Regions from separate parts of the Pseudarthrobacter sulfonivorans genome, predicted to be linked through region 1. Evidence: predicted binding sites of a transcription regulator. Region 1 holds the regulator's gene; the other holds the start of a gene.
What was found. Region 1 encodes HrcA, which represses chaperone genes, less so after heat shock. Its sites were predicted from a motif close to TTNGCACTCGNNNNNNNCGAGTGCNAA; they were not measured.
Positions count from the first base shown of each region.

Region 2: groES (co-chaperone GroES) is a predicted target of HrcA. The motif match lies at 17,600-17,626, and genes of this name have one in related genera.

Region 1 covers NZ_CP013747.1:4,677,614-4,687,111, forward strand. Annotated here, with positions in the region: gene lepA (translation elongation factor 4) at 1-1,568, shown strand, start outside; gene hemW (radical SAM family heme chaperone HemW) at 1,605-2,834, shown strand; gene AU252_RS21275 (DUF4870 domain-containing protein) at 2,905-3,324, opposite strand; gene AU252_RS21280 (DUF3097 domain-containing protein) at 3,453-4,301, opposite strand; gene hrcA (heat-inducible transcriptional repressor HrcA) at 4,449-5,462, shown strand; gene dnaJ (molecular chaperone DnaJ) at 5,540-6,667, shown strand; gene AU252_RS21295 (16S rRNA (uracil(1498)-N(3))-methyltransferase) at 6,670-7,452, shown strand; gene AU252_RS21300 (GerMN domain-containing protein) at 7,474-8,430, opposite strand; gene AU252_RS21305 (PhoH family protein) at 8,799-9,498, shown strand, end outside.
Region 2 covers NZ_CP013747.1:3,821,892-3,841,070, reverse strand. Annotated here, with positions in the region: gene AU252_RS17440 (GuaB3 family IMP dehydrogenase-related protein) at 1-737, opposite strand, end outside; gene AU252_RS17435 (S8 family peptidase) at 863-2,878, shown strand; gene AU252_RS17430 (ABC transporter ATP-binding protein) at 2,973-4,832, opposite strand; gene guaB (IMP dehydrogenase) at 4,918-6,429, opposite strand; gene AU252_RS17420 (acyltransferase family protein) at 6,653-8,695, opposite strand; gene AU252_RS17415 (DUF389 domain-containing protein) at 8,873-9,841, shown strand; gene AU252_RS17410 (flavin-containing monooxygenase) at 9,810-10,916, opposite strand; gene AU252_RS17405 (hypothetical protein) at 10,916-11,260, opposite strand; gene AU252_RS17400 (response regulator transcription factor) at 11,371-13,023, opposite strand; gene AU252_RS17395 (ATP-dependent DNA ligase) at 13,127-14,650, opposite strand; gene AU252_RS17390 (dihydrofolate reductase family protein) at 14,731-15,333, shown strand; gene groL (chaperonin GroEL) at 15,459-17,069, opposite strand; gene groES (co-chaperone GroES) at 17,147-17,440, opposite strand; gene AU252_RS17375 (hypothetical protein) at 17,652-18,035, opposite strand; gene AU252_RS17370 (class I SAM-dependent methyltransferase) at 18,091-19,179, shown strand, end outside.

The DNA.
Region 1 (9,498 bases):
TGGACTTCACCTACGAAGTGTCCCGTTCGCTGGCCGCCTGCGAAGGCGCAGTGTTGCTCGTTGACGCGGCGCAGGGCATTGAGGCCCAGACCCTTGCGAACCTGTACCTGGCGATGGAAAACAACCTCACCATCATCCCGGTACTGAACAAGATCGACCTCCCGGCAGCCCAGCCTGAGAAGTACGCGGCCGAACTGGCCAGCCTGATCGGCGGCGACCCCGACGACGTGCTCCGCGTCTCCGGCAAGACCGGCATAGGCGTCGAGGTCCTGCTGGACAAGATCGTCCGCGATCTGCCGGCCCCCGTGGGGGACCCGAACGCCCCCGCGCGCGCCATGATCTTCGACTCGGTCTACGACACGTACCGCGGTGTGGTTACCTACGTCCGTGTGGTTGACGGCATGCTCCACCCGCGTGAACGCATCCAGATGATGTCCACCCGGGCCACCCACGAACTCCTCGAGATCGGGGTGAGCTCCCCGGAGCCCACCCCCTCCAAGGGTCTCGGCGTTGGCGAAGTGGGCTACCTCATCACCGGTGTGAAGGACGTCCGCCTGTCCAAGGTCGGCGACACCGTCACCAACCTCGCCAAGCCTGCCACGGCCTCCCTTCCCGGCTATGCCGATGCCAAGCCGATGGTCTTCTCCGGCCTGTACCCGCTGGACGGCACGGACTACCCGGTGCTCCGCGATGCGCTGGAGAAGCTCATGCTCAACGACGCCGCACTGGTGTACGAGCCCGAAACGTCGGCCGCGCTCGGCTTCGGCTTCCGCGTCGGCTTCCTCGGCCTGCTCCACCTGGAAATCACCAGGGAGCGGCTCGAACGCGAATACAATCTCGACCTGATCTCCACCGCCCCCAATGTGGAGTATGAAGTGACGCTGGAGGACAAGAAGGTGGTCCATGTGACCAACCCCAGCGAATACCCTTCCGGCAAGATCGCAGAGGTCCGCGAGCCGATGGTGGCTGCCACCATCCTGGCGCCGAATGAGTTCGTGGGCGCCATCATGGAGCTCTGCCAGAGCCGCCGCGGTGTTATAGGCGGCATGGACTACCTGTCCGAGGACAGGGTCGAAATCCGCTACCGGCTGCCACTCGCTGAGATCGTGTTCGATTTCTTTGACATCCTCAAATCCAAGACCCGGGGCTACGGCTCGCTGGACTGGAAAGCCGACGGCGAGCAGGTGGCCGACCTGGTCAAGGTGGATATCATGCTCCAGGGCGAACAGGTGGATGCCTTCTCCGCCATCACGCACCGCGAGAAGGCCTATGCCTACGGTGTAATGATGACCGGCAAACTGCGCGAGCTCATTCCCCGCCAGCAGTTCGAAGTGCCCATCCAGGCTGCCATCGGCTCCAGGATCATCGCCCGGGAAAGCATCCGCGCCATCCGCAAGGATGTTCTCGCCAAGTGCTACGGCGGCGACATTTCCCGGAAGCGCAAACTGCTGGAGAAGCAGAAGGAAGGCAAAAAGCGCATGAAGATGGTGGGCCGCGTTGAGGTCCCCCAGGAAGCCTTCATCGCTGCGCTGACCACCGACGAGTCCAAGGACAAGGCCAAGAAGTAGTGATGACTGTGGCCGGCAACACCGGACGCCCCCGCAATGCCTAGCATTCTTCCGCTCGGCGACCCCGCGCCGTCGGACGGTCTGCTGCCCGCCCAGGCAGTGGCCGGTGCGGCGGACCGGGCCTTCGGGCTGTACGTGCACATCCCGTTCTGCGCTGTTCGTTGCGGATACTGCGACTTCAACACCTACACGGCCACCGAGCTGGGCGGCGGAGCGTCACAGGACGCCTACGCCACCACGGCCGTGTCCGAAGTCGACTTTGCCGCCACAGTCCTGCGGAACTCGGGTCTCCCGGACCGGCCGCTGAGCACAGTCTTCTTCGGCGGCGGCACTCCCACGCTGCTCCCGGCGGAAGACCTCGCGCGGATCCTGACGGCCGCCGTCGGGCACTGGGGCCTGGAACCCGGCGCCGAAGTGACCACCGAAGCAAACCCGGACTCGGTCACCCCGGCATCCCTTCAGGTCCTGGCCGATGCCGGCTTCACCCGGGTTTCCTTTGGTATGCAGTCTGCCGTTCCCCATGTCCTGAAGGTCCTGGATCGCACGCACACGCCCAGCCGCGTGCCGCAGGTGGTGCAGTGGGCGCGCGATGCCGGACTGGCCGTGAGCCTGGACCTGATCTACGGGACACCGGGGGAGTCCCTGGAGGACTGGCGGTTCTCCCTGGAGACGGCCCTCTCCTACCAGCCTGACCACATCAGTGCCTACGCGCTGATCGTGGAAGACGGCACCAAGCTGGCAGCCCAGATCCGCCGTGGTGAAGTCCCGGGAATCGACGACGACGACCACGCCGACAAATACGAACTCGCCGACCAGCTGATCGGCGCTGCAGGCCTCAGCTGGTACGAGGTCAGCAACTGGTCCCGGACGCCGGAGCAGGCATGCCGGCACAACCTCGCGTACTGGCGCGGGGACGACTGGTGGGGCATCGGGCCTGGTGCACATTCACACGTGGGCGGGGTGCGGTGGTGGAACGTCAAGCACCCCACGGCCTACGCCGGACGGCTCGCTCAGGGCCTGTCACCGGCGGCCGGGCGGGAAACGCTCGACGCCGAAACCCGCGACGTGGAGCGCGTGATGCTTGAGGCCCGGCTCGTGTCGGGACTGGCCACGTCAACGCTGGGCGACCACGGCCGTCACGCCGTGGCCGGGCTCATTGCCGACGGCCTGGTGGAGCCGCCGGCTGCGTTCCACGGCACGCTGGTATTGACCCTGAAGGGCCGCCTGCTGGCCGACGCCGTGGTCCGCAGGATCCTGCCGGACTGAACCGCGGGTGCTGGGCCCACGCCCGCAGGGTTCCCTGGCCGAGCTTGCGAGGTTAGGGCGCGGGTGGGGACTACTTGATCCAGCGCAGATTGTACTGGTAACGGTGGGGCTGGCCCTTGTTGACATGGATGCCTGCGGCCACGGAGAAGCAGGTCAGGGCAATCCAGATCAGGGTGGCGATGACGGCGAAGACATTTCCCACCACCGGAATGAACACCAGGAGATTGGCCACCAGCGCCGCAATGGTGGGCGGCAGGCTGAAGTTCAGCGCTTCCTTGGATTCCTGGGCGGTAAACGGCCCGCGCTCACGGAAAATCAGGTAGATCAGCAGTGACGGAACACAGCCGAGGATCCCGCCGAAGTGTGCCAGTGTGGCCCACTGGCGGTCTTCGCTGGCCGTCAGGGGCAGCGCATTAGCCGGAACGCCCTGGTACTCGGAACGGCCCTGGCCGCCGTGGTCGTCCCGGTGCTCGCGTGCGTTTTGTGCCACGGTTTTCTTCCTTCGAAAGTGCAATGGTGCTGGGTTGGAGAATGCCGGACTGAAGCAACTGCAGCCTCCGCAGTACCAAGAATACTGGTTCAGCCACCAAATGCTGCCGCCAGGAGCCGGATCCGGTGTCAGGGCACCGTCAGGAAGTCGATGACTTCCTCCACTCTCCCGAGCAGCGATGCTTCCAGGTCCGCGTAGCTGCGGACAGCGCCTAGCAGCTTTTGCCAGCCAAGCCCGATGTCTTCCTTGGTGGAGTGCGGCCAGCCGAACGCCGCCAGGATTCCGGTCTTCCAGTCCTGCCCGCGGGGCACCACCGGCCATTCTTCGATGCCCAGCACAGCGGGCCGGATGGCCTGCCACACGTCAACGTAAGGGTGCCCGACTATCAGGACATTCCCCACCGCGCCGGGGGAGGCCATCACGGCAGCCGCGATGCGCCACTCCTTCGAGTCCGGCACCAGGTGGTCCACCAGGACCCCCAGCCGCCGCCCCGGACCGGGACCAAATGCGGCCACCGCCCCCGCCAGGTCATCAATGCCATGCAAAGGCTCGACGACGATGCCCTCTACGCGGAGATCGTCACCCCAGACTTTTTCCACGAGTTCGGCGTCGTGTTTTCCCTCCACCCAGATCCTGCTGGCTTTGGCCACCTGGGCACGCTGGCCGGCCACGCGGACTGAGCCGGACGCCGTTCGGCCGGCGACGACGGGGGCGGCCTGCCTGGGAGCCGGGGGAAGGAGCCGGATGGGCTGCCCCTCCAGGAGGAACCCGAAGCCCAGCCGGAAGGACCGGGACTTGCCGCGCCGGTCTTCGAGGGCCACTACATGCATGCCACCGGACTTCTCCACCCGGGTCACCGCTCCCACCCAGCCTGACTGGGCGTCTTCGAGAACCATGCCACGTTCCACGGGGACCTCAGGGAGTTCGCTTCTCACGGGCGCGGTGATCTCCTGCGGACCCCAGTTCTGGTACTGCATGGATTGATTCCGCCTTGCCGCTAGATCCTGGCCCGGAATTTCGCCCGGAGCGGTACCAATGCTAACAACGGGGTGACTCATATTAGACTGTTAGCACTTAGGCATGTCGAGTGCTAACCCTGCAGTGACCACGGATGGAGGTGGAGTATGAGCGAGCCGCGCAAACTCGAAGTACTGCGCGCCATCGTGGAGGACTATGTGCACTCCCGCGAGCCAGTAGGTTCAAAAGCGCTCGTGGAACGCCACCACCTCGGCGTGTCCAGTGCCACCATCCGCAACGACATGGCGGCCCTGGAAGACGACGGCCTGATCACGGCCCCGCACACCAGCGCCGGACGGATCCCCACAGACAAAGGCTATCGGCTGTTTGTGGACCAGATTTCAGCGGTAAAGCCGCTTTCCCACGCGGAACGGCGTGCAATCCAGTCGCTGCTGGAGGGCGCAGACGATCTGGACGACGTCCTGGACAGGACCGTCAGGATGCTGTCGCAGCTGACCAACCAGGTCGCGGTAGTGCAGTATCCGCATCTGAGCCGCGCCACCATCCGCCACATCGAATTCGTCCTGCTCGCGCCCCGGCAGGTCCTGGTGGTCCTCATCGCCACCACCGGCAAGGTCGAACAGCGCGTGATCGACGTCGGCCAGGACCTCGGCGACGACGCCATCGCCGCGTTGCGGACACACTTCCTCGGATCACTCGCGGGCATCTCGCTGAGCCGGCTGACCCCCTCGCTGCCGGGAGTCGTTTCGTCGGTCAGCCCGGGCCAGCGCGCGGCGGCCCAGGCCTTGGCCCACGGGCTGGAAACGCTCGCCCACAGCAGCCGCGAGGAACGCATGGTCATGGCCGGAACGGCGAACCTCGCCCGCTCCAATGTGGATTTTCCGCTCAGTATCGGACCGGTCTTGGAAGCGCTCGAGGAGCAGGTTGTCCTGCTGCGCCTCCTGAGCGACATGGCGCAGGATCCGAGGGGCGTGGCAGTCAGCATCGGGCGTGAAAACCCGTACGACGGACTCGCGGAAGCCTCCGTGGTGGCCACGGGCTACGGACCAGACAGCACTGCCAAGATCGGTGTGCTCGGCCCCACCCGGATGGACTATCCCACCACGATGGCCGCCGTCAGGGCAGTAGCCCGTTACCTTTCAAGAATTCTGGGTCCGTAACAGCACCGCGGTCCAGGCACGAAGAGCAGTGCCGGCAGCCCGGCTGCCGGCAGTACAACAAGGAAGAGATACGAACTTTGAGCAGCCACTACGACGTCCTCGGAATCTCGCCGGAAGCCACCGGGGAAGAGATCAAGAAGGCCTACCGCAAGCTGGCCCGCACTCTTCACCCGGACGTAAACCCCGGGGACGATGCATCGGACCGCTTCAAGGCCGTGACCCATGCCTACGAGGTACTTTCGGACCCGCAGAAGCGCCGGATCTATGACACCACCGGCAACGAGAACGGCACCGACAACGGGTTCGGCGGCGGCGGATACTCCGGCCAGGGCTTCGCGTTCCAGGACATCTTCGACACGTTCTTCGGGGCAGGCGGCACCTCCGGCCCCGCTTCCCGGGTCCGCCGCGGCCAGGACGCGCTGATCAGTGTACGGATCGAACTCCGCGATGCTGTGTTCGGCGTCAACCGGAAACTCGAAGTGGACACAGCTGTCACCTGCCCCACCTGCAACGGGTCATGCTGCCGCGAAGGCAGCCACCCTGTGCGCTGCGATATCTGCGGTGGCAGCGGCCAGGTCCAGCGCGCGGTTCGCTCCATCCTGGGCCAGGTCATGACGGCGGCCCCGTGTGGCAGTTGCGAAGGCTTCGGGACGGTCATCAAGGACCCCTGCAACGAATGCAGCGGCCAAGGCCGCATCCGCAGCCGGCGTTCGCTCACCATCAAGGTGCCGGCCGGTGTTGCCACGGGCACCCGGATCCAGCTCTCCGGGCAGGGCGAAGCAGGCCCGGCCGGCGGACCGTCCGGGGACCTGTACGTGGAACTCCGCGTCAACAACGACGCCACGTACGCACGCGACGGTGACGACCTGCACGCAACGCTGCACATCCCGATGACTGCCGCCGCCCTGGGCACCGAGCTGTCACTGGAAACCTTTGACGGGCTGCAGGAAATCGACGTCAAGGCAGGGACGCAGTCAGGGGAGATCATCACGCTCCGTGGACTCGGCGTGACGCACCTGCGCGGTTACGGCCGCGGGGACCTGATGGTCCATCTGCAGGTGGAGACGCCGGCCAAGCTGGATGCCGCGCAGGAGGATCTCCTGCGGCAGTTGGCGAAGCTGCGGGGCGAGCAGTTCACGGAAGGCAAACTGGCTGCCAGCGGCGGCGTCTTTGCCAAGCTGCGGGACCGGTTCGGTAACCTGTAGCGGTGAGCAATCCCGTTTTCTTCAGCGGTGCCGGGTCGCTGGACGATCTGGTGCCCGGTGCCCGTTTTGTCCTTCAAGGGCCGGAGGCACGCCACGCCGTGACTGTAAAACGGCTATCTCCCGGAGAGGCAGTGGACATTGCCGACGGCGCCGGAAGGCGGCTGACGGGAACTGTTGTCTCGGCGTCGCCCGCGGAGCTCACCGTGGAATGCTCCGCCCTCGTTGTGGAGGGCCGGCCTGACATCCGGCTCGTGCTGGTGCAGGCCCTGGCCAAGGGGGACCGTGATGAACTGGCCGTGGAAACGGCAACCGAACTCGGGATTGATGCCGTAGTTCCCTGGCAGTCCGAGCGATCAATTGTCCGCTGGAAGGGTGAGCGCGCGGCCAAGGCCCACGCAAAATGGCAGTCCGTGGTCACTGCCGCCGCCAAGCAGGCACGCCGCGCCTGGATCCCCGAGGTGCGCGCCACCGTCGATACGCCAGGCCTTGCGGCGGCCGTGGCGGCAGCGGATCTGGCCGTAATCCTGCACGAAGACGCGGTCCGGCCGCTCCGGTCTGTCCTGGAATCATGGCAGGGCACCCAAGCTGACGCCGGACCCCTGGAAATTCTGCTCATCGTTGGTCCGGAGGGCGGAATCAGTCCCCGCGAAGTCACCCGGCTTTGCGACGCCGGCGCCGTGACGGCGCTCTTGGGACACCACGTCCTGAGGTCATCCACAGCCGGACCGGCAGCGGTTGTTCTGGCGAGTGATGTACTGGGACGCTGGACAGCACCGGTATCCTGAGGCCGACTGCTACGCGGGCTGTTACCGGACGTTGAAGTTCCGCGTGTCCACATTCAGCTCCTGGCTGGTGCCGGCCGCATCCACTTGCGAAACGCGGAGCTCGTAATTCCCCGAGGACAGGCTAAGGGCAAGCGTAAAGACTCCGGACTGGGCGGCTTCGGCAGCTGCAGTGGTCTCCCCGGTCAGGTAGGGTGTCTTGTTCCCGTTCGCTTCGGCCCGCAGGATCTGCCAGCGGAGCTTACCGCCCGGAACGGTGCTGCGGCCGGTGATCTTGACGCTTCCGCCGGCCAGGTCAGTCCCTTCCTGCGGATCAATGATCCACACGGGCGCCACCATTCCGGCAGCTCGGGACATGGGGTCGCCAAGCTGGACGTGGTCGAAGGCAACGTAATCGGTGTGGCTATCCACCAGGATCCTGACCTGGATCTGCTGGCCGGAATCGATCAGGCCGGAACTCGCGGCCGCTGCCGTAGCGGTAAAGACCAGCTGCTGAATGGCGCGGCCGGCCATGTCGGCGTCGACATTGCTGTTAAAGGCATCCTCCGAGACGTCGACGGTAATGACGTTCTTGCCGGAGATGGACGAGGCGAGTTTCTCGGGATCCTGCCAGGGCGTGAAGAAATCCGGGTCCAGCGGCTTCTCGGACATCATGGCCCGCAGGGCGCGGGTCACTGGATTCTCCTGCTCCGGCACGTCCCGGAACTCCCGGTATAGGAACACATTGCTGTTGCTTCGGCCAATCCAGTAGACCGGTGCCTTATTCGAGGACTGTGTAGTTTCCAGGGGCGCGCTGGTGGAAGGTGCCCCGGGGGAGCCGGTGGCGGCAGCGCTGGAGTTTGCCGTCAGGTTGGGCTCAGGGCTGGGGTCCGCGATACAACCGGTGAGGAGGAGGAATGCTGGCAGCAGGCTCAGGAGACGTTGCGGACGCAAACGTGGCGCGACGCGCCTGGCACTGAGGGGGGTCGCTGTTTCCGGCACTCGTGGCCTGTCCTTTCCGGCTGTGAAATGGCGAGGCCTGGGCCCCCGTGAGCCGGTCCCCGGACGGCTGTGATTTCCAGCATCGCATAGCCAGCTCCGCCAAAGGACCGAATCCGGGCTGCCGGCCCAACTGCAACGGGAACGATATGAGCCCGATATGAAGTTGATACCTAATGACGCCAACCGTCCCGCAGTAAGCCGGTGACGGGCACCCTCTCCGGAGACCGCCTGACGCTGCCGGGAGGTGCCTCCTGGCGTAAGATGGAAGGACTCCGCTGGCTCCTGCATGCTCGGCAACAGCCCCCACGCAGCAGCCGGCGCACTTAATTTTCGAACTGGAGGGGACCACGGGCCTGCGGGCCAGCACCATGACTGAATCAGCGAACGGAAAGCGCCGGCTCAATACTGACCGCGCCGCCGGAGAATTCCCCCATTCACTTGCCGGTGTCCGGACGGAGGTGGTTCTCTTTGACAACTCCGATCAGATGGTCCAATCGCTCGGCAGCCATGACGAGGCCCTGCGTTACATCGAAGAGCAGTTCCCGTCCGTCAACTTCCACGTCCGCGGAAACGAACTGTCCATCAGCGGCCCTGCCAACGAAGTTCCCCGCATCATGCGGCTGCTGCATGAAGTGCGAGGCCTCGTGGCCCGTGGCACAGTCATCAGCCCCGCGGTATTGCGCCAGCTCGTCGCGTTGCTCCGCAGCCAGTCATTGCAGAACCCTGTGGACGTCCTCACCCATGACATCCTCTCCAGCCGCGGGAAGACCATCCGGCCCAAGACGCTGAACCAGAAGAACTACGTGGACGCGATTGATGCGAACACGGTGATCTTCGGGATTGGCCCTGCAGGCACGGGTAAGACGTACCTCGCGATGGCCAAGGCCGTCCAGGCGCTGCAGCAGAAAGAAGTCAGCCGTATTATCCTGACCCGGCCCGCAGTCGAGGCCGGCGAGCGGCTCGGGTTCCTGCCGGGCACCCTGAGCGACAAGATCGATCCCTATCTGCGCCCGCTGTACGACGCGCTGCACGACATGATGGACCCCGAGTCCATCCCGCGCCTGATGG
Region 2 (19,179 bases), 850 kb from region 1:
ACGTCGGAGATGGCGGAGGCCATGGGCGAGTGGATCCCCAGGGCGCGCCGCGTGGTGGCGGTGGCTCCGCCGCCGAAGCCGACCAGGACGCCGGCGGCTCCGGTGCGCATCAGGTGCAGGGCGGGCGTGTAGCCGGCCGCGCCGCCCACAATCACGGGGACGTCCAGTTCGTAGATGAACTGCTTGAGGTTCAGGGGTTCGTGGTCTTTCGAGACGTGCTCGGCTGACACGGTGGTCCCGCGGATCACAAAGATGTCGACGCCGGCAGCCACCACGGTCTTGTAGTGTTCCTGGGTGCGCTGCGGGGTCAGCGAGCCGGCCACCGTCACGCCGGCGGCGCGGATCTCCGCCAGGCGGGACGTGATCAGTTCCGGCTGGATGGGAGCGCGGTACAGCTCCTGCATACGGCCGGTCACGGCGGGGCTGTTGACCTCATCCTGGAGGGCGCCGATCTCGTCAAGGATGGGCTGCGGGTCCTCGTAGCGGGTCCAGAGGCCCTCAAGGTCCAGCACGCCGAGCCCGCCCAGCCGGCCCAAGGCGATGGCCGTCTCCGGGGACATGGCCGAATCCATCGGGGCTGCAATCACGGGCATGTCGAACTTGTAGGCATCGATCTGCCAGGAGACCGACACGTCCTTGGGGTCGCGGGTACGACGGTTAGGGACAATCGCAATGTCATCCAGGGAGTAGGCACGACGCCCACGCTTGCCACGGCCAATCTCGATCTCGTAAGTCACGTGACCACTTTACTTGACCACGCGGGATGCGGTGGGGCGCCTCCTCTTGGGTTCATCCTGAAACTGATAGTCCACACTTTATTGACATGTTTTGTCAACCATTTACAAGTTTTGAAAATACCTTTATGTTTACTCTCGGTTACCACCTGATCCACCACGTGACCACCCTCACTCCCCTTCATACGGGCCACACCTGTGCCCGTTCCGAGAAAGAAGCCCCTATGGGACGTTCATCAATCAGGCGCCACCGCATCCTGGCCCTGTCGCTCGCCGCAGCAGTCGGCACCCTGGCCTTCGCCAGTTCGCCGGTTTTCGCCACCCCCGAAGACGGTGACGGCACGGCAGCCGGGCCGGCCGCTGTCCAAGGTACTGCGGTGCACGACGTGGCCGCCGGAGAGTCCTACACGAAGTTCATCGTCGAATTCAAGGAGACCACGGCGAACGCCACCCCGAACGGCCGCGCCAATGCCTGGGGCAAAGCAGCCAAGTCACAGGGCGTGAAGGTCCAGGAACTCCGCACCCTGGCCACCGGCGGAACGCTGATCGAGGCGGACAGGGCCCTGTCCGGGCAGGCTGCCGAAGACTTCATGGCCGAGATTGCGGCGTCCGGATCGGTCGACTACGTGGAACCTGACGCCCGCATGACGGTGGCTCTCACGCCCAACGACCCACGCTATGGCGAGCAGTGGGATTTCACTGGCACCAACGGCATGCGGGTCCCCGGGGCTTGGGACGTTGCCACCGGCACCGGCGTGACGGTGGCCGTGATCGACACCGGAATCACGGCCCATCCGGACCTCGACGCGAATGTGCTGCCGGGCTACGACTTCGTCTCCGACGCCACCGCAGCGCGTGACGGCAACGGACGCGACGCGAATGCGCAGGACCAGGGCGACTGGTACGCCGCCGGCGAGTGCGGCCAGTCGACAGCCGGCAACAGCTCTTGGCACGGCACGCACGTCGCCGGCACCGTTGCAGCCGTGACCGGCAATGCCACCGGCGTGGCGGGCGTCGCACCCAACGCCAAAGTGGTGCCGGTACGCGTCCTGGCCAAATGCGGCGGGTCACTGTCCGACATTGCCGATGCGATTATCTGGTCAGCCGGCGGCACCGTCCCGGGCATCCCGGCCAACGCCAATCCCGCCACGGTCATCAACATGAGCCTGGGCGGGTCCGGTGCCTGCGGCAGCACGTACCAGGCAGCCATCAACTCCGCCGTTTCGCGGGGAGCCACCGTGGTGGTGGCGGCCGGCAACAGCAACCAGAATGCTTCCGGATTCCGCCCGGCCAACTGCAACAGCGTTGTGAGCGTGGCCGCCAGCAACCCGAGCGGCAGCCTCTCCTACTACTCCAACTACGGCACCACGGTTGACCTGACCGCACCCGGCGGCGACGTCCGCGTAGCAGGCGGCGGAATCCTCTCCACTATCAACACCGGTACCTCCACACCGGGCTCCGCCGGCTACGCCAGCTACCAGGGAACGTCCATGGCAGCTCCGCACGTGGCCGGGCTGGCCGCACTCATGAAGTCCAAATCGTCCACGCTTACCCCGGCCCAGGTGGAGTCCACGCTCAAGCAGGGAACCCGGGCAATGCCGGGCGGCTGCACCACGGGCTGCGGCACAGGGCTCTCGGACGCCACCAAGACCATGGGCCTGCTGGGCGGGGCCACTCCCCCGCCGTCCGGCAACCTGCTGCTGAACCCGGGCTTCGAATCGGGCGCAGCCTCCTGGACCTCTGACCACGCCGACACGTTCGAGACCGGAACGAATGCCAGGACCGGTTCCGGCTTCGCCGGCCTCAACGGCTGGGGCCAGGCAACGTCCTACATGCTCGACCAAACGTTTGCAGTCCCGTCCACGGTGGCCACCGCGTCGCTGTCCTTCTACTTGAAAGTGCAGTCGGACGAGACCACATCCAGCGCGGCCTATGACACCCTGAGGGTTCAGGCGGTCAGCAACGGTGTGACCACCACGCTGGCCACTTACTCCAATCTCAACGAGTCCGCCGGCTATCTGCAGAAGCCGCTGGACCTCTCCGCCTACAAGGGCAAGAGCGTGACGCTGCGCTTCCTGGGTGTTGAGGACTCGTCGCTGGGGACGTACTTCTACGTCGACGACACAGCGGTGACCACCTCGTAGCCTCGGGGCCGCACGAATCAGGAACCGCCGGCCACGCCTTGCAGCGCGGCCGGCGGTTCCTGCGTGGAGTGGGTGACCCTACGCCCTGCCGTCGTCATACGCCCTCGGCCTCCTCCACCGTCAGCTGGGATTCGAACATCCTGAAGTAGCGGCCCCGCAGCGCCACCAGTTCCTTGTGGGTGCCCTGTTCCACAATCCGCCCGTCCTCGAGCATGTAGACAATGTCGGCCTTCTCAATGGTGGCAAGCCGGTGGCTGATGGCAATGATGGTGCTGCTGCGGTCCGCGAAAAGCCGGGTGAAGATCCGGTGTTCGGCCAGTGCGTCGATAGCGGACGTCGGCTCGTCCATGACCATGAAGGTGGCGTTGCGGTAGAAATTCCGGGCCATCGCGAGCCGCTGCCACTGGCCGCCGGAGAGCCCGCTCCCCTTCCGGCCGCGCGGATCCTCCATCCAGTTGCTGACGTAGTTGTCCAGGCCGTTGGGCAGCTTGTTGATGAACTCCAACGCTTCGGCGTCGCTGGCTGCCTGGCGGATCCGTTCGTCGTCACGGGGCGGGTCCACGTCGCCAAAGCGGATGTTGTCGGCAGCTGTGGCGAATTCGTACTTGAGGAATTCCTGGCTCAGGACGGCCAGGTGGCGGTGCCAGGACTTAACGTCAACGGCGGCGAGGTCGACGCCGTCGAGCATTACCTGCCCGGAATCCGGCCGGTAGAGGCCGGCGAGGATCCGGATCAGCGTGGACTTCCCCGCCCCGTTCTCACCTACGACGGCGATGTGCTGGCCTTCGCGGATGGTCATGCTGATGCCGCGGATCACTTCGGTGTCGCCGCCCGTGTAGGTGAAGCGGATGTCCCGCAGTTCCACTGTTTTGGGCGCCTGGAGCAGCGGCGGTGAATGGTCCGAATGCACCGGCATTGCCATGAACAGCTCGTAGTCCTTGAGGTTGGCGAGATCCTCGTCGATCGAGCTGAGGGAGGACACCAGGCTGTTGGCTGTGGACAGTGCGCGGCTGACGATCTGCTGGACGTAGAGGAACTGGCCCACCGGCTGGGCGCGGGCGATGATCTGGCCCACCACCCAGATCAGGGAGATCACCTCGGCGCCGTACTGCAGGGCGTCGGCGGCGAGCTGCTTGGGGATGTAGCGCTTCTGGAAGTCCAGGCGGCGCCGCTCATCAGCATCGCGCAGCCGGGAGCGGAGGTCCATCAGGTAGCCCACGATCCCGTAGAGCCGCATTTCGGCGATGTGCTGGGGGCGGAGCAGGTTGGTTTCGATCATCCGGCGTTGCCGGCGGGAGTCCACCTGGGTGTTCCAGTGGGCGATCTGTTCGCGCGAGAGCTTGAACTGCAGGTAGACGCTGGGCACGATCGCCACCAGGACAATCACGGCGATCCACCAGCTGACCAGCAGCAGGGCCCCCACGGCCAGGATCACGGAGACCAACTGGGTGAAGATGGCCGCGATCCGGTCCAGCACGCGGGCATAGGAATCGGAAAACCGTTTGGCCCGGTCGTAGAGGTCCACGGTTTGCTTATCGTCATAGCGCCAGAACTCCAGCGCCAGGAAGCGCTCGTACATCTGGTCGCCCACGATGGCGCCCACCTTGAAGCTCATAAGCTGCTGGATGTAGCGGTCCACGCTGCTGAAGCCGCCCCAGAGGAGCCCCAGGGCAGCCGTGATGATGACGTACACAATGGCCTGTTGGCCTGCTGCGGAATCACCGGCGTAGGCGGCCGCCAGCGCCGTGGTGGTCAGCGCTGCGAAGTACGTGGTCACCAAAGGCAGCGTCGCCGAAATGAGCGAACCGACTACTTTCATAACGACGGCGGCCGGCGAAGCCCGGAAGCTGACCCGCAGCACCTGCGCCACGGCCCGGGCGTAGGGCCGCAGCGCCAACCGCCGCTGAGGGTCCTTTTTTGGGTTCAGTTCGGCGGGATGGCGTGGTTGGGACATGGCTCCAGCCTAGTTCCCACCGGTGGGCCCACGGCGCTTGGGGTTCCCTGGCCGCAGCGAAGCAAGGCCAGGGAGGCGCCGGGGATTAGCGCGAACCGTAGTTCGGGGCCTCAACGGTCATCTGGATGTCGTGCGGGTGCGATTCCTTGAGGCCGGCCGGCGTGATGCGGACGAACCTGCCGCGGACCTTGAGCTCCGGGATGGTGGGCGCACCGGTGTAGAACATGGTCTGGCGAAGGCCGCCCACCAGCTGGTACGCCACCGAGGCGAGCGGGCCGCGGTATGCGACGCGGCCTTCGATGCCCTCGGGGATGAGCTTGTCATCACCGGAGACATCTGCCTGGAAGTAACGGTCCTTTGAGTAGGACGTGTTCTTGCCGCGGGACTGCATGGCGCCCAGCGAGCCCATGCCGCGGTAGCTCTTGAACTGCTTGCCGTTCACGAAGATGAGCTCGCCCGGGGACTCGTCGCAACCGGCCAGGAGGGAACCCAGCATGACGGTGTCGGCGCCGGCAACCAGCGCCTTGCCGATGTCGCCCGAGTACTGCAGGCCGCCGTCGGCGATCAACGGAACGCCGGCCGGGATGGCTGCCTTGGCGGACTCGTAAATGGCGGTGATCTGCGGGACGCCCACGCCGGCCACCACGCGGGTGGTGCAGATGGAGCCGGGGCCCACGCCCACCTTGATGCCGTCGGCACCGGCGTCGATCAGTGCCTGGGCGCCTTCTCGGGTGGCAGCCTGGCCGCCGATGATGTCCACGTGCGCTGCTACGGGATCGGACTTCAGGCGGCGGATCATGTCCAGCACACCCTGGGAGTGGCCGTTGGCCGTGTCAACGAACAGGGCGTCGACTCCGGCGTCGACCAGTGCCATGGCGCGTTCCCAGCCGTCACCGAAGAAGCCGATGGCGGCACCGACGCGGAGCCGGCCCTCATCGTCCTTGGTGGCCAGCGGGTACTGCTCGGCCTTGGTGAAGTCCTTGGTGGTGATGAGGCCCTTGAGCCGGCCCTGCTCGTCAACGAGCGGGAGCTTTTCGATCTTGTTCGTGGCCAGCTTGTGGGAGGCTTCCTCACGGCTGATGCCTACGTGCCCGGTGATCAGCGGCATCTTGGTCATCACGTCGCTGACCAGCCGCAGCGGGAAGTCGGCTTCGGGCACAAAGCGGGTGTCGCGGTTGGTGACAATACCGAGGAGCCGCATGCCCTCGTCCACCACGGGGAGGCCGGAGACCCGGTACTGCGAGCAGATCTCATCCAGTTCCGCCAGCGTTGCCTCAGGGCCGATAGTCAACGGGTTGGTGATCATCCCGGATTCGCTGCGCTTCACGCGGTCCACCTGGTCGGCCTGGTCCTGGATGGACAGGTTGCGGTGGATGACGCCCAGGCCGCCCTGGCGTGCCATGGCAATCGCCATCCGGGATTCGGTGACCGTGTCCATGGCGGCGGACAGCAGCGGTGTGTGAACGGTGATCCGCTTGGAAATCCGCGAAGACGTGTCAGCCTCAGACGGGATGACGTCCGTGTGGCCCGGAAGGAGCAGGACGTCGTCGTAGGTCAGGCCGATAAAGCCGAAAGGATTGTGCTCGGGCTGGGTCATGAGTGCGCCTCTTACCTTGGTTACGGGTTCACGGGTAGGGGTTGCAGCTAATGACCAGCCCGTCATTACGGGACTGGTCCGTGCAGGGGCCTTAGTACATTCGGGTGCCTCATGCGCGGTCACCGCGCAGAAAGCTTTGAGTAAATATTAGAACCTCCACGCCGATCCCCCTATTCCGGGAGCACATTGTGAGCAACGGCACCCAATAACCGAAAGCCGCGTTTCAGTTCCAGCCCGTCGCCGCCAGCAGCCGCTCCTCAAACATGGGAATCATGCTTTCCACATACGTCCGGCTCAGGTGGTTGTCGTCCTTGTACACGTAGACGTTGCCTACCACGGCCGGGCAGATGCCGCCGGCGCAGATGAAATCGCTCAGGTCCATCAGGTGCAGCCCGTCCACCTTCCCGCGGTAACTCTCCAGCGGTGACGGCTCCACCAGGGATTCGTTCAGCGGCGGGTTGCACGCCGCGGCGTCCGCACTGTGGCGCTGGACGCACTCGGGCATGTTGATGGTGAAGCGCGGATTGTCCCGGATGCCGACGATCTCGATGCCGGCATCCGCGATGGGCTGGATGCCTTCGAGGTAGGCCGGCACCTCGGTCTCGAACGGGGCTTCCTCATGGGTCAGGGTGGCCACGGTGAAGACGGCATCCGGCCGGTGCTCCAGCACGTACGCTGCGCTGGCCCGGTTGTAGGCGTTGCATTCGGCATTCCGGGTCTCGGATTCGGCCCCGAAACGGCATGCCGGCATCAGCAGGGTGACCAGCTCCCAGCCTCGGGCTTCCGCGATGGGTGCCAAGGCGGCCAGATATTGCTGGGCATGGGAATCGCCCAGCACAACGATCCGTTTGGTGGGTTCGCCTTCGGGGAGCGCCTGCCGGCAGCCTTCAAGGACAGGGTCCCCGGTGGCATTCGCTCCCGTACAGGCCTGGTGGATTCCGGCCCAGTCGTTGTCCAGGGCGGTGGGACCAGGAATGATCCTGCCCTGCGGTGCCTGTGCTCCGGCGTTACCGGGGGTCAGCAGGGCCGCTCCCGGCGTCAGCTCGCGGGGCTGGGCGGCGGTGGCGGCTTCCTCCGCGGTGAGGCTCGTCTGCAAGACCGCCACGGGTCCGGCCAGCAGGGTGCAGCAGGCAACCACGACGACGGCGGTGCGCCAGGTGCGCACCTGCGGCCAGCGCCATTCCCGGAGAGGTTTTTCCACAAAGCGGGTGGTGAGGACGGCCAGGACCACCGATGCGGCGATGATCGCGGCGCCCTGGATGAGGGTGGGTGCCTCAACTCCGGTAGCGGCCAGCGCAAGCACCAGGACGGGCCAGTGCCACAAATAGAGGGCGTAGGAGTTGTCCCCCAGGGAAACCAGCGGCTTCCAGCTCAGGAGGCGGTCCACACCAAACCGGCTCCCGCTCTGCCCGGCCACAATGATCGCCGCGGCAGCGAGCGTGGGCCACAGCGCCACGAATCCGGGGAACGCCCGGTCCACGGTCAGCAGCAGACCACAGGAGACCATGGCCGCCAGGCCGGCCCAGCCGAGCACCACACGCAGGAGTTTCCCGGGCTTCAGGTGCGGCAGGGCAAGGGCCAGCAGCGAGCCCAGCGCGAACTCCCAGAGCCGCGTCCGGGTGTCGAAGTATGCGTAGGCCTGGTTTGTGGCCGTCTGGTCAATCGAGAACACGAGCGAGGCAATGAGGATGCCGGCGAACGCGGCGGCCACCACGGCCCGATAGCTGGCGTTGAACCGATGCCGGAGGAGCCGCCACACAACAGCGGAAGCGGCGAAGACGAGAGGCCACAGGATAAAGACCTGTCCTTGGATGGACAGGGACCAGAAGTGCTGCAGGGGGCTCGCCGCGGCGTGGTCCTGGGCGTAGTAGTCCACGGCGGTGTCCGCAAGCAGCCAGTTCTGCCGGTACAGCAGCGCCGCCCAGGCCTGGTCCAGGATGACGGGCCAGCGGCCTTGCGGGAGGACCAGCCAGGTGCCTGCCAGGACCCCGAGGATCACCACGACCGCGGCCGGCAGCAGCCGCTTGAAGAGGTGCAGCCAGTGCCGGAGGAGATTGAGGGACGCGCCGGCCTCCACCTTCCGGACGAAGGACAGCGTCAGCAGGAAGGCCGAGATCAGGAGGAAGATATCCACCCCGCCGGACACGCGGCCAAGCCACACATGGTAGGTCACCACCATCAGGACGGCGAGCGCGCGGAGGCCTTGGACTTCGGGACGGAAGGTCGGTTTCCGGGCAGGCTTCCGCTCGCCGGTCTTTGCGTCCAGCGCAGTGCGCGGAGCAGCCTCGGCTGGTGCACTGGACACAGAGGGCCTCTCCAAGCGGGTAAGCAAAGCATCAAGCCTACGGAGCCGCACGGCCGATGGCCAATCAACGGCCGCCTTCGAGCCCCGTCGGAGCGCGCCACAAACTATGCTGGCCAAAGGCCAGCGAAGGGAGACCACGTGATTGTCCAGCTGCGGATCTGTGTGCCCAGTGAACTGTCGGCAGTGACGCTGGACGCTTGCAAGGAGCACACGGGAACCGCCGAGGTAGCGCTCTTTCCAGGAGCATCCGTGTCGCCGCCGGGCGATGTCATCGACGTCCAGGTTGCCCGGGAAGCGGTGGAGGAACTACTTGAGAAACTCCACGTCCTGAAGGCGCAGGAGGTGGGATCCATTGCCATCTCCATGCCGGAACTCGTCCTGTCCCGGCTCGCGGACAAAGCGGAGGCGTCTGCCCCCGGAGACGGCGCAGACGCCTTGATCTGGGACGAGGTCACCCGCCAGACGGGCGAGGACTCCCGGCTCACGTGGAGCTACCTTGCCTTCCTGATACTGGCCACACAGCTCGCCGCCATCGGCATCGTGACGAATTCCACCATTGCCATCGTGGGGGCGATGGCCGTGGGGCCGGAATTCGGCCCCCTGGCGGCGCTGGCAGTGGCCTTGGCCCGGCGCCAGTGGGCACTCGGCCGGCGTGCCGCCCTGGCGCTTGGTGTGGGATTCCCGCTGGCCATGCTGCTGGCGGCCTTGACCACGTGGGTCTCCGCGGCACTGGGCCTCTTCGCGGACAACACCCTGGACACAGGGTCTGCGGTGGAGTTCATTTACCACCCGGGACCTTATTCCCTGATCGTGGCCGTTCTGGCCGGCACGGCGGGCATGCTGTCCCTCATCAGCCGGCGGTCGGCGGCACTCATCGGTGTCTTCATCTCCGTGACCACAGTTCCTGCTGCCGGGTTTGTGGCCGTGGCACTCGTGCTGGGCGAGTTTGAGAAAGCAACGGGGTCGGCCCTGCAGCTGGCGCTCAACCTGATGGGCATCGTGGCGGCGGCAGTTCTGGTGCTGGTCTTCTACCACTTGGTTTCCCGGCGCTTGCCCGAAGCCGCCGCCCGGCGCCTCAGATGGCAGCTGACGCGGACTCGCGGGTGACCGGAACCGGGATCCTGCCGGCCAGGTACCGGGCGTCACGGCTGGCACCCGGAAGGGTTGCCGAAAAGGCCGCGTACATAAACTCCTGGCCCAGGAAGAACAGCCCGGGCGAGTCAAGCGCAACGCCACGCTCCTGCCGGGGCAAAGCGCCGTCGTCGAGCAGTGCCGGATCTATCCAGCCGAAATCATCTTTGAATCCCGTGCACCAGATGACGTTGGCGACCTCAAGCCGGGTCCCGTCCGCCAGGACGGGCAGCCCGTTCTCCACTCCGGCGACCCGCGGCACGCGCCTGACGCCCGCGGCCGCCAAATCCTTGGTCTTCGTCCGGACCAGGGGTTCTGCGTGTGCCTTGAATTTTGGTGCCGCTATGCGCCCGAGGGGATTGCCTAGAGTGAGGACGTTCAACTCAATGAACCGCACCAACGGCAGGAAGTAGCGTGCCGCAGTCCGGCCATGCTTCACCGGGATTTCGCCACCGGGCTTGCCCGCCACGAACGTCGGATGCGTACGGCACACTTCGATGCCGATCTCCGCCCCGGAGTTCCCCAGCCCAACCACCAGGACCGGCCCTTCCTGCAGCTGCTGGGGGTTCCGGTAGTCGCTGGAATGCAGTTGGACGATGGATGGCGCCAATTCGGCCGCAAAGCCTGGCACCTTGGGCGCCTGGCTGCATCCTGTCGCCACGACGGCATTGTGCGCTTCCCAGCGGCGGCCGTTGGCGGCGGCAATATAGCGGTCGCCTTCCCGCCACAGGCGTTCGATGCGGACTCCGTTGATGACTGGCAGGTCAAACTGCGCGGCGTAGCCTTCAAGGTATCCGGCCACTTCATCCTTGGTAGGAAAGGTCAGCGGATCCGCCGGGAACGGCGCGCCCGGGAGTCCGTCGTACTTGGCCGGAGTAAAGACCCGGAGCGAATCCCACCGCTGGCGCCAGGCGTCTCCGGATCGCGGGTTGGCATCAAGGATCAGGATTTTCCGTTGTTGTTCTTTCAGGTAGTAGCCCATGGCAAGGCCTGCCTGGCCGCCGCCGATGATCATCGTGTCCAGCATGCCGGTCACGTCATTGTTGTTCATCACTGCGCTCCTTTTTCACTGAGGTGGATTCCTACGGCTGAACCTTCACGTCGGCCCGCAGCCGGGCCGCCTTCCACTTCGCGTCCTGTCTCCCTGTAGCGCAGCCACCACGCCAACATCAGCGCGGACGCGAGGACGTACGCAAGGTGGAGGACCCAGATGGGTCCGGCAGGGAGGTTGAAGACGTAGACGGAGTGAACGGCGTTGGCAACGTTGGTCAGCAACAGGTTCCCGAGGCTGTACGAAGCCAGCTCCTTCGTCCGGGCCGCCTTGACCAGCATCGGCAGCATTCCGGCGGCGAACAGCACCGTCGAAAGTGTGCCGGCGAGGACTGGAAGGTTCATGCTTTGAGGCTATGGCCGCGCAGCTGGTGGCCGCGTCGGCCGAATCATGCAACTTCAGCCACGGCGCGGCTGGGTATTTCAATGTAGTCAGAGCGGTCCTATGTGGTCCGTCAGCCTGCGAGCCCGTGTTCATAGGCATAGCTGGTGGCGGCTGACCGTGACGACAGGCCCAGTTTCAGGAAGATGTTGCTGACGTGCCGGGCTACGGTCTTTTCGCTCAGGTAGAGCTCGCCGGCGATGGCCCGATTGCCCTTTCCGGTTGCCACCATATGCAGGACTTCAAGCTCGCGGCGGGTGAGGAGACCCACCGTGCCAGGCGTCGCTCTGCTGTCCAACATGCCTTTGTGCAGGAGCGACGCCGCCCAGGTTGCCGCCGGCGCCGCGCCCAGGTCCAGGAGCGCAGCGTGGGCTGCCTCCAGGTACATCAGTGCGGAGGCCTCGTCGCCAAGTGCGCGGCAGGCACTGCCGGACAGCGCCTGGCAGCGCGCCGCCTCGTACGGAACACCGAGTTCCTGCCACAGCCTCCACGCCTCCCGGAGCGGTTTCAGGGCAGCGGAGGGGTCGCCGTCGGCCAGCCGGACCGCGCCGTCCGCCTGGCCGGCAACGGCCCGGATCATGGGCATAGAGAATTCACTGGCCAGGGCTTCCAGCTCCTGAGAACCTTGCCGCGCGGCTTCCAGGTCGGAGGCAGCCAACTCGATCTCCACCAGTGCCGGCAGCATGTTCCGGCGGGTTGCGACGTCTGCCGCGGCAGCTGCCCTACGGATCATCGCTTGTGCCTGTTGCGCATTTCCACGGGCAAGCCAGAGCAGCGCGAGGCCAGGCTGTGGCTCATAGCCTGATCGGGCGGCCTGCCGGTAGGAAGCTTCGGCGTCGTCCAGTTTTCCACTCAGCCGTTCCACCTCTCCCTGCTGGTAGTAGCCTCCATAAAGCGCTTGGGGATCACCCTTTACGGAAAGTCCCTGGGCGGCCGCAGCGGCCATCAGTGCCTCGGCCCAGGCCCCGTGAAGCCTGAAGAGTTCGGCGCGGTGCGACTGGCACTGGCCGCTGAACGACACCATGTCAGGGCGTGCACTGCACCAGCGGTCCAGGGCAGCCGTCCATTCCAGGGCCCTCTCCAGGTCGAAGACCAGGTGGCAGTTGCCGATTACTGCGCAGTAGATAATCCCTGAGGGGATCGGGGAGAGTTCACCTGCCGTGACGGCCACCATGACCTCGTCGAACATCTTGAGTCCCTTGTCAGGGTGACCAAGCATCAGGGTGGCCTGGCCTCTGCCGAGGAGGCCCAGCGCGGACACGTCTTTGTCGTGGAACCGCTGGCCGAATTCGGCAACGCGGGAGAAAGCCTGCAGGGCGCCCGCTGGATTACCGCCGTAAAGCTTGCCCAGGCCCTCCGGGAGAAGCAGGAGGCCCTGCACGGCGCTCGGCTCGGCCAGTTCATCCATGAGCCGCTGGCCGCGGGCAAACCACCCTCCGGCCCTAGCCTGCTCCCCCAGGAACATCAGTTGCATGCCCATCCAGCCCGCGCACCGTGCGGCACCCTCGACGTCGCCCATCACCAGGTACTCCTCGTGGGCACGGGTGAGGGACTCCAGCCCTGTGGCGCTTTCACCGATCAGGATCTCGGCCGTAGCCAGCCGTTCGAGGTCGGCAGCCGGCAACCCGGCGCGCTTATCGGCTTCACGGAAGGTCTGGTAGGCCTCGGTCCAGCGATGTTCCTGGAAGGCTGACCTGCCCTGGTCAATGCCTGTTTCAGCTGACATCTGGTCCCTTCCGGATACCAACCGCCCAACCTGTTGGCCCGCCGCACGCTGGGCGCGGCGGCACTTAAGCGCCACGGTACGCCCGGTGGAGAAGCGGCACAAGCTAGAGACGCAGCAGCGCGCGCAGCGTCTGAATGGTGTCGGCCTCCGCGGCTGTCTTGTCGTCGCGGTAGCGCTTGACGCGTGCGAACCTCAGCGCGATTCCGCCCGGATAGCGCGGGGAACGCTGCACGCCGTCGATCGCGATCTCGACCACCGTGACGGGCTCGACCCAGACGGTGCCCGCCGTGCTCCGCACCTCCAGCTCCTGGAACCTCTCGGTCTGCCAGCGCAGCAGGGCGTCGGTGAGGCCCTTGAATGTCTTGCCCACCATCACGTAGCCGCCGGGTTCGCCGAACTCGCCGGTCGGGTCGAGGGCTCCGAGGTGCAGGTTCGACAGGAGCCCGGTGCGCCGTCCTGACCCCCACTCGCAGGCAAGCACCACCAGGTCGTAAGTGAGTACCGGCTTCACCTTGATCCAGTTGGAGCCACGCCTGCCGGCCGCGTAGGCCGATCCCACCGCCTTCACAACCACGCCCTCATGGCCCGCGGCGAGCGCATCGCGCGACACTCTCTCAGCAACGGCCGCATCTGCCGTGATCTCCCCCGGGATCCGGTGTTCGGGCGCGATGCGCTCCAGCACGCCGAGGCGCGTCAACAAAGGTTCGTCGAGCAGGTCGCGCCCGTCGATGTGCAGCACGTCGAAGAACCACGGATGCAGCACCGTGGCACGCGCCGCATCCGCCCCGAACCGCGACATGGTCTCCTGGAACGGTCGCGGGCCGCCGTCCTCGTCGAGGGCGAGGGTCTCGCCGTCGAGGATCACATCGCGCACCGGCAGTCCGCGCACCACCTCCACCACCTCCGGCAGCCGGTGGGTCACCTCGGCCAGGGTGCGCGTGTAGATGCGAATATCGTCGCCGACGCGATGCACCTGGATGCGCGCGCCGTCGAGCTTGTATTCCACGGACGCCTCCCCCGTGACCTCCAGCGCCGCGGTAGCGCTGGCCGCAGTTGCGGCGAGCATAGGCTGCACGGGGCGGCCGACGACCAGGCCGACGGCGTCAAGCTCGGCTGCGGTGCCCGTGATCGCCAGCAGTGCGGTTTCGCCGAGATCGCCGGAAAGCATCGCCGCGCGGCGTACGGCGTCGACGGGCAGATCGGCGGCGCGGGCAACGGCATCCGTCAGCACCCCCTCGAGCGCACCGGTACGCAATTCACCAAGCAGCACGCCGGCGATGAAGGCTTGCTCGCGCTCGGTGGCTGCCGCCGTGAGCAGCCGGAGGGTCGCGGCGCGCTCCGCGGCCGATCCAGCGCCCGCGGTTCCCAGCAGCCGGTCCAGCGCGGCGTCGAGGTCGGCGACAGTAAGGCTCGGCTCGGCGGCCGGCTCCCCCATGGCCGCCGTCATGCCGCGCCAGCCGATCCCTACCCTGCCCTGCCGCGGCCGGGCGATGAGCAGGCCGACGGCCGCCGCGATATCCGCGGGCTCGAGCCGGCGCAGCAGATCGGCCAGTGCGTCGACCTTCGCGAGCCGTGAGCGGGTTGACGCGACGGTATCCGTGGTTTTCACGAGCTCGTCGAGCAGCATGGCATCAGTCTGCCACGCCCGCCGACGCTGGACAGTGAAGAACGCTGGACAGCACCGGGACGCCGTTCCAGAATGGACGCGTGGGCATCATCGTCGCGAACCTGTTCATCACTCTCGACGGCGTCTACCAGGCGCCCGGCGGTAGCAAGGAGGACACCGAGGGCAGTTTCGCCTTCGGTGGCTGGCAGATGCCGGTGTCCGACGACGAAGCCGACGCGGCCATTGGCGCCGAGATCGCCCTCATCGACGCCCTGCTCCTCGGCCGGAAAACCTACGACATCTTCGCGGCCTACTGGCCGCACCAGTCTGACGACATCGGCGGGACACTCAACCGGGTGCCCAAATTCGTCGTCTCCGGCACCCTGACCGATCCAAGCTGGGCGGGCACCACGGTGCTCCCTGATGCCACGGCCGCGGGACGGCTCCGCGAGGAGTACAACCAGGTGCACATGTTCGGCAGCGGCGTCCTCATCCGTTCACTGCTGGCGGCAGACGTGATCGACCGCCTCCATCTCTGGCTCTATCCGATCACTCTCGGGCAGGGCAAGCGCCTCTTCGACGCCGGGACTATCCCCGCCTCGTTCCGTCTCGCCGAGCCGGCGCGCAGCTTCCCGAAGGGGGCGGTGTCGCTGGTCTACGAGCGTGCGGGCGACGTTGAAACACAGGACATGCCGGGCGCATAGGGCGGGAAAGCTCACCGCGAATGATTTGTGGCACAAAAAACCGGCCCAGCGGAAGCTGGACCGGTTCTTTGTTTGGAGACTTTGCGCGGAGGCTCTAAGCCCTCACCGTCAGGGGACAGCGGGGATTAGTGGCTGTGGCCTGCGTGCTCGTCTTCGTTTGCGGGCTTCTCCACTACGAGGGTCTCGGTGGTGAGAACCAGCGCAGCAATGGATGCCGCGTTGCGCAGGGCTGCACGGGTGACCTTGACCGGGTCGATGACACCGGCGGCGATCAGGTCCTCGTACTCGCCCGTCTTGGCGTTGAAGCCGTTGTTGGTTTCGAGCTCTGCAACCTTGGCGGTGACAACGTAGCCGTCGAAACCGGCGTTCTGGGCGATCCAGCGAAGCGGCTGGACCAGCGCGCGGCGGACGATGCCCACAGCAGCGGCGGCGTCGCCTTCGAGTGCCTTGACTGCAGGGTCCTCGTCGAGGGCCTTCAGTGCGTGGATCAGTGCGGAACCGCCACCGGCCACGATGCCCTCTTCGAGGGCGGCGCGGGTGGAGGACACTGCATCTTCGATGCGGTGCTTCTTTTCCTTCAGCTCAACTTCGGTGGCTGCGCCGACCTTGATGACACCGATGCCGCCGGCCAGCTTGGCCAGGCGCTCCTGGAGCTTTTCGCGGTCCCAGTCGGAGTCGGTGCGGGTCAGCTCGGCGCGCAGCTGGGAAACCCGGGCTGCGACGTCTTCTGCGGAACCGGCGCCGTCAACGATGGTGGTGTTGTCCTTGGTGACCGTGATGCGGCGGGCGGTACCCAGCACCTCAAGGCCAACCGAATCCAGGCTGAGGCCCAGTTCCGCGGAGATGACCTGCGCACCGGTGAGGGTGGCGATGTCCTGCAGCATGGCCTTGCGGCGGTCGCCGAAGCCCGGAGCCTTGACGGCAACAACGTTCAGTGTGCCGCGGATGCGGTTGACGATCAGCGTGGACAGGGCCTCGCCCTCAACGTCTTCGGCAATGATGAAGAGCGGCTTGGAGCTCTGCAGCGCCTTCTCCAGCAGCGGCAGGAAGTCCTGCACGGAGGAGATCTTGCCCTGGTTGATCAGGATAAGGGCGTCTTCGAGGACGGCTTCCTGGCGTTCGGAGTCGGTCACGAAGTACGGGGACAGGTAGCCCTTGTCGAACTGCATGCCTTCGGTGAGGACCAGCTCGGTCTGCGTGGTGGAGGACTCCTCGATGGTGATCACACCATCCTTGCCGACCTTGCCGAATGCCTCGGCGAGGAGCTCGCCGATTTCGTCGCTCTGGGCCGAGATTGCTGCCACGCTGGCAACCTGCGTGCCTTCAACCGGGCGGGCGTTCTCGAGCAGGCGGGCTGCAATGGCTTCTACGGAAACCTCGATGCCACGCTTGATCTGGCCCGGAGCGGCGCCCGCCGCAACGTTGCGCAGGCCTTCCTTAACCAGGGCCTGGGCGAGCACGGTGGCCGTGGTGGTGCCGTCGCCGGCAACATCGTTGGTCTTGGTGGCTACTTCCTTGGCCAGCTGCGCGCCAAGGTTTTCGTACGGGTCATCAAGCTCAATTTCGCGGGCGATGGTGACGCCGTCATTGGTGATGGTGGGTGCCCCCCACTTTTTGTCGAGGACAACGTTGCGGCCGCGGGGGCCGAGCGTCACCTTGACAGTGTTGGCGAGCTTATCGATGCCGGCTTCAAGCGACCGGCGTGCAGCGTCGTTAAACGCAAGCTGCTTTGCCATGGTTTTGTCCTTTCAAAGACAGAACCCCGCACTGTTGTTCAGTCAGGGACGGAACAGCAGTACGGGGATCCAAAGAGTTACTTTACGACGATCGCCAGAACGTCGCGGGCGGACAGCACGAGGTACTCGTTGCCACCGGTCTTGACTTCGGTTCCACCGTACTTGGAGTAGATAACAACGTCGCCAACGGCTACGTCGACAGGGACGCGGTTGCCGTCTTCGAAGCGGCCGGGGCCTACTGCAACAACTTCACCCTCCTGCGGCTTCTCCTGTGCGGAGTCCGGGATAACCAGGCCGGAAGCCGTGGTCTGCTCGGCTTCGAGCGGGCGGACAACAATACGATCCTCAAGAGGCTTAATAGAGACCGACACTCGGACCTCTCCTTCTACGTCAGCGAAATTTGTGGACAGTTGAGCCGCTTCGCCGTGGCTGGCAAACCGTCGTCGCGGTGCCGGCAGCAGCCTGGCTGGCAGCTCGTCATGTGTTAGCACCCTCCTAGGGAGAGTGCTAATGATGACTCTATGTATTGGTTAGCACTCGGTCAAGGCGAGTGCCAGAATTATGTCGCCGGCGAACAGCCTGCTACCGGCCGGTGAGGTCCTCGAGATCGACGTCCTCGTCGCCGTCGTCCCCTTCCTCAACGGTGCCCCGCCGCAGGTACAGCACCACGGCGCCGCCCCCGGCAGCCAGCAGCGAGACCACCAGCAAGATGATGCCGCCTATGCGCGCCCCGGCGTAGAGGCCGCGGATCTCCCCTGCCTCGTCCGTGACGTCCTGGATATTCTTGCCGCCCACGGAGTAGACAGTGGCGTTGAACGTGTCCAGGAAGAAGATGATAATGAGCAGCGCGACGCAGACCACGGCCACTGCGGATCCTGCAATCAGCGCGGGGCGGGCGAACTTCACCAGGTCCGGGTTGCTGGCTTGGGGTAGTCCGGACGGCTGGGTGCCTGCGCTGTCTTCCATGCCTTCAACCCTAGCCGGATCTGGCCGCCGGGCCACCTCCACTAGGCTTGAACCCATGGCTCAAGCACCGCAGGACCAGATCGCCCCACTGCTCACGAGCGAAGGCTGGGAGCTCCTGGCGTCCCTGGGCCCGTACCGCGAGGACAAGTCCTTCGAGCTCAACGCGGCCCTCCGCAAGGCCGGGCACTCCCCCGCACTGGTCTCCGCCGTCCTCACCCAGTCCCGGCTCCGCACCAAGGCCGAGCTGAAGTTCGGCGAGTTCGCCCGGAGCATGCTCTTCACGCAGGCCGGGCTGGAACAGGCCACGCGCCTCACTGTTGCTGCTCGGCATGCCGAGCGCTTTGCGCAGGCCGGCGTCCGCCACGTGGCCGACCTCGGCTGCGGCCTTGCCGCGGACTCCCTGGCACTGGCATCGATGGACATCACGGTCACGGCCGTGGAAATGGACGAAACCACGGCCGCCTGCGCCACGGTCAACCTGATCCCCTTCCCCAACGCCACCGTGGTTCATTCGGACGCCACTACCGTCCCATTGGACGGGGTCGACGGCGTCTGGCTGGATCCTGCCCGACGGGTCACGTCCACGTCCGGCACCAAGAGGATCTGGGATCCTGAGGCGTTTTCGCCGCCGCTGTCCTTTGTGGAATCGCTCGCTGCCACCGGGCGCGCCGTTGGCGTCAAAATGGGACCCGGCATGCCGCACGAGTCAGTTCCCGCCGGCTGCGAGGCGCAGTGGGTCTCGGTAGGCGGCGACGTCACCGAGGTGGCCCTGTGGTTCAACTCCGTGCGCCGGCCCGGAATCCGCCGGGCCGCGCTGCTGCTCGGCCCGCAGGGCGCCGCCGAGCTGACCAGCGCTGAAGACTTCGACGGCGGTCCCGCCGCGCCGGTGGGTCCGGCAGAGGGCTACCTGTATGAGCCCGATGGCGCGGTGATCCGCGCCGGACTGGTGGCCGACGTCGCGCTTCAACTGCGCGGGCACCTGCTGGACGAGCACATCGCCTACATCTGCGCTCCGGAGCTGGTGGACACGCCGTTCGCCCGCGCCTACAAGGTCCTGGAAGTGATGCCGTACAACGTCAAGGCGCTCAAGGCCTGGGTGAAGGAGAACGGCTTCACGGTGCTGGACATCAAAAAGCGCGGCACC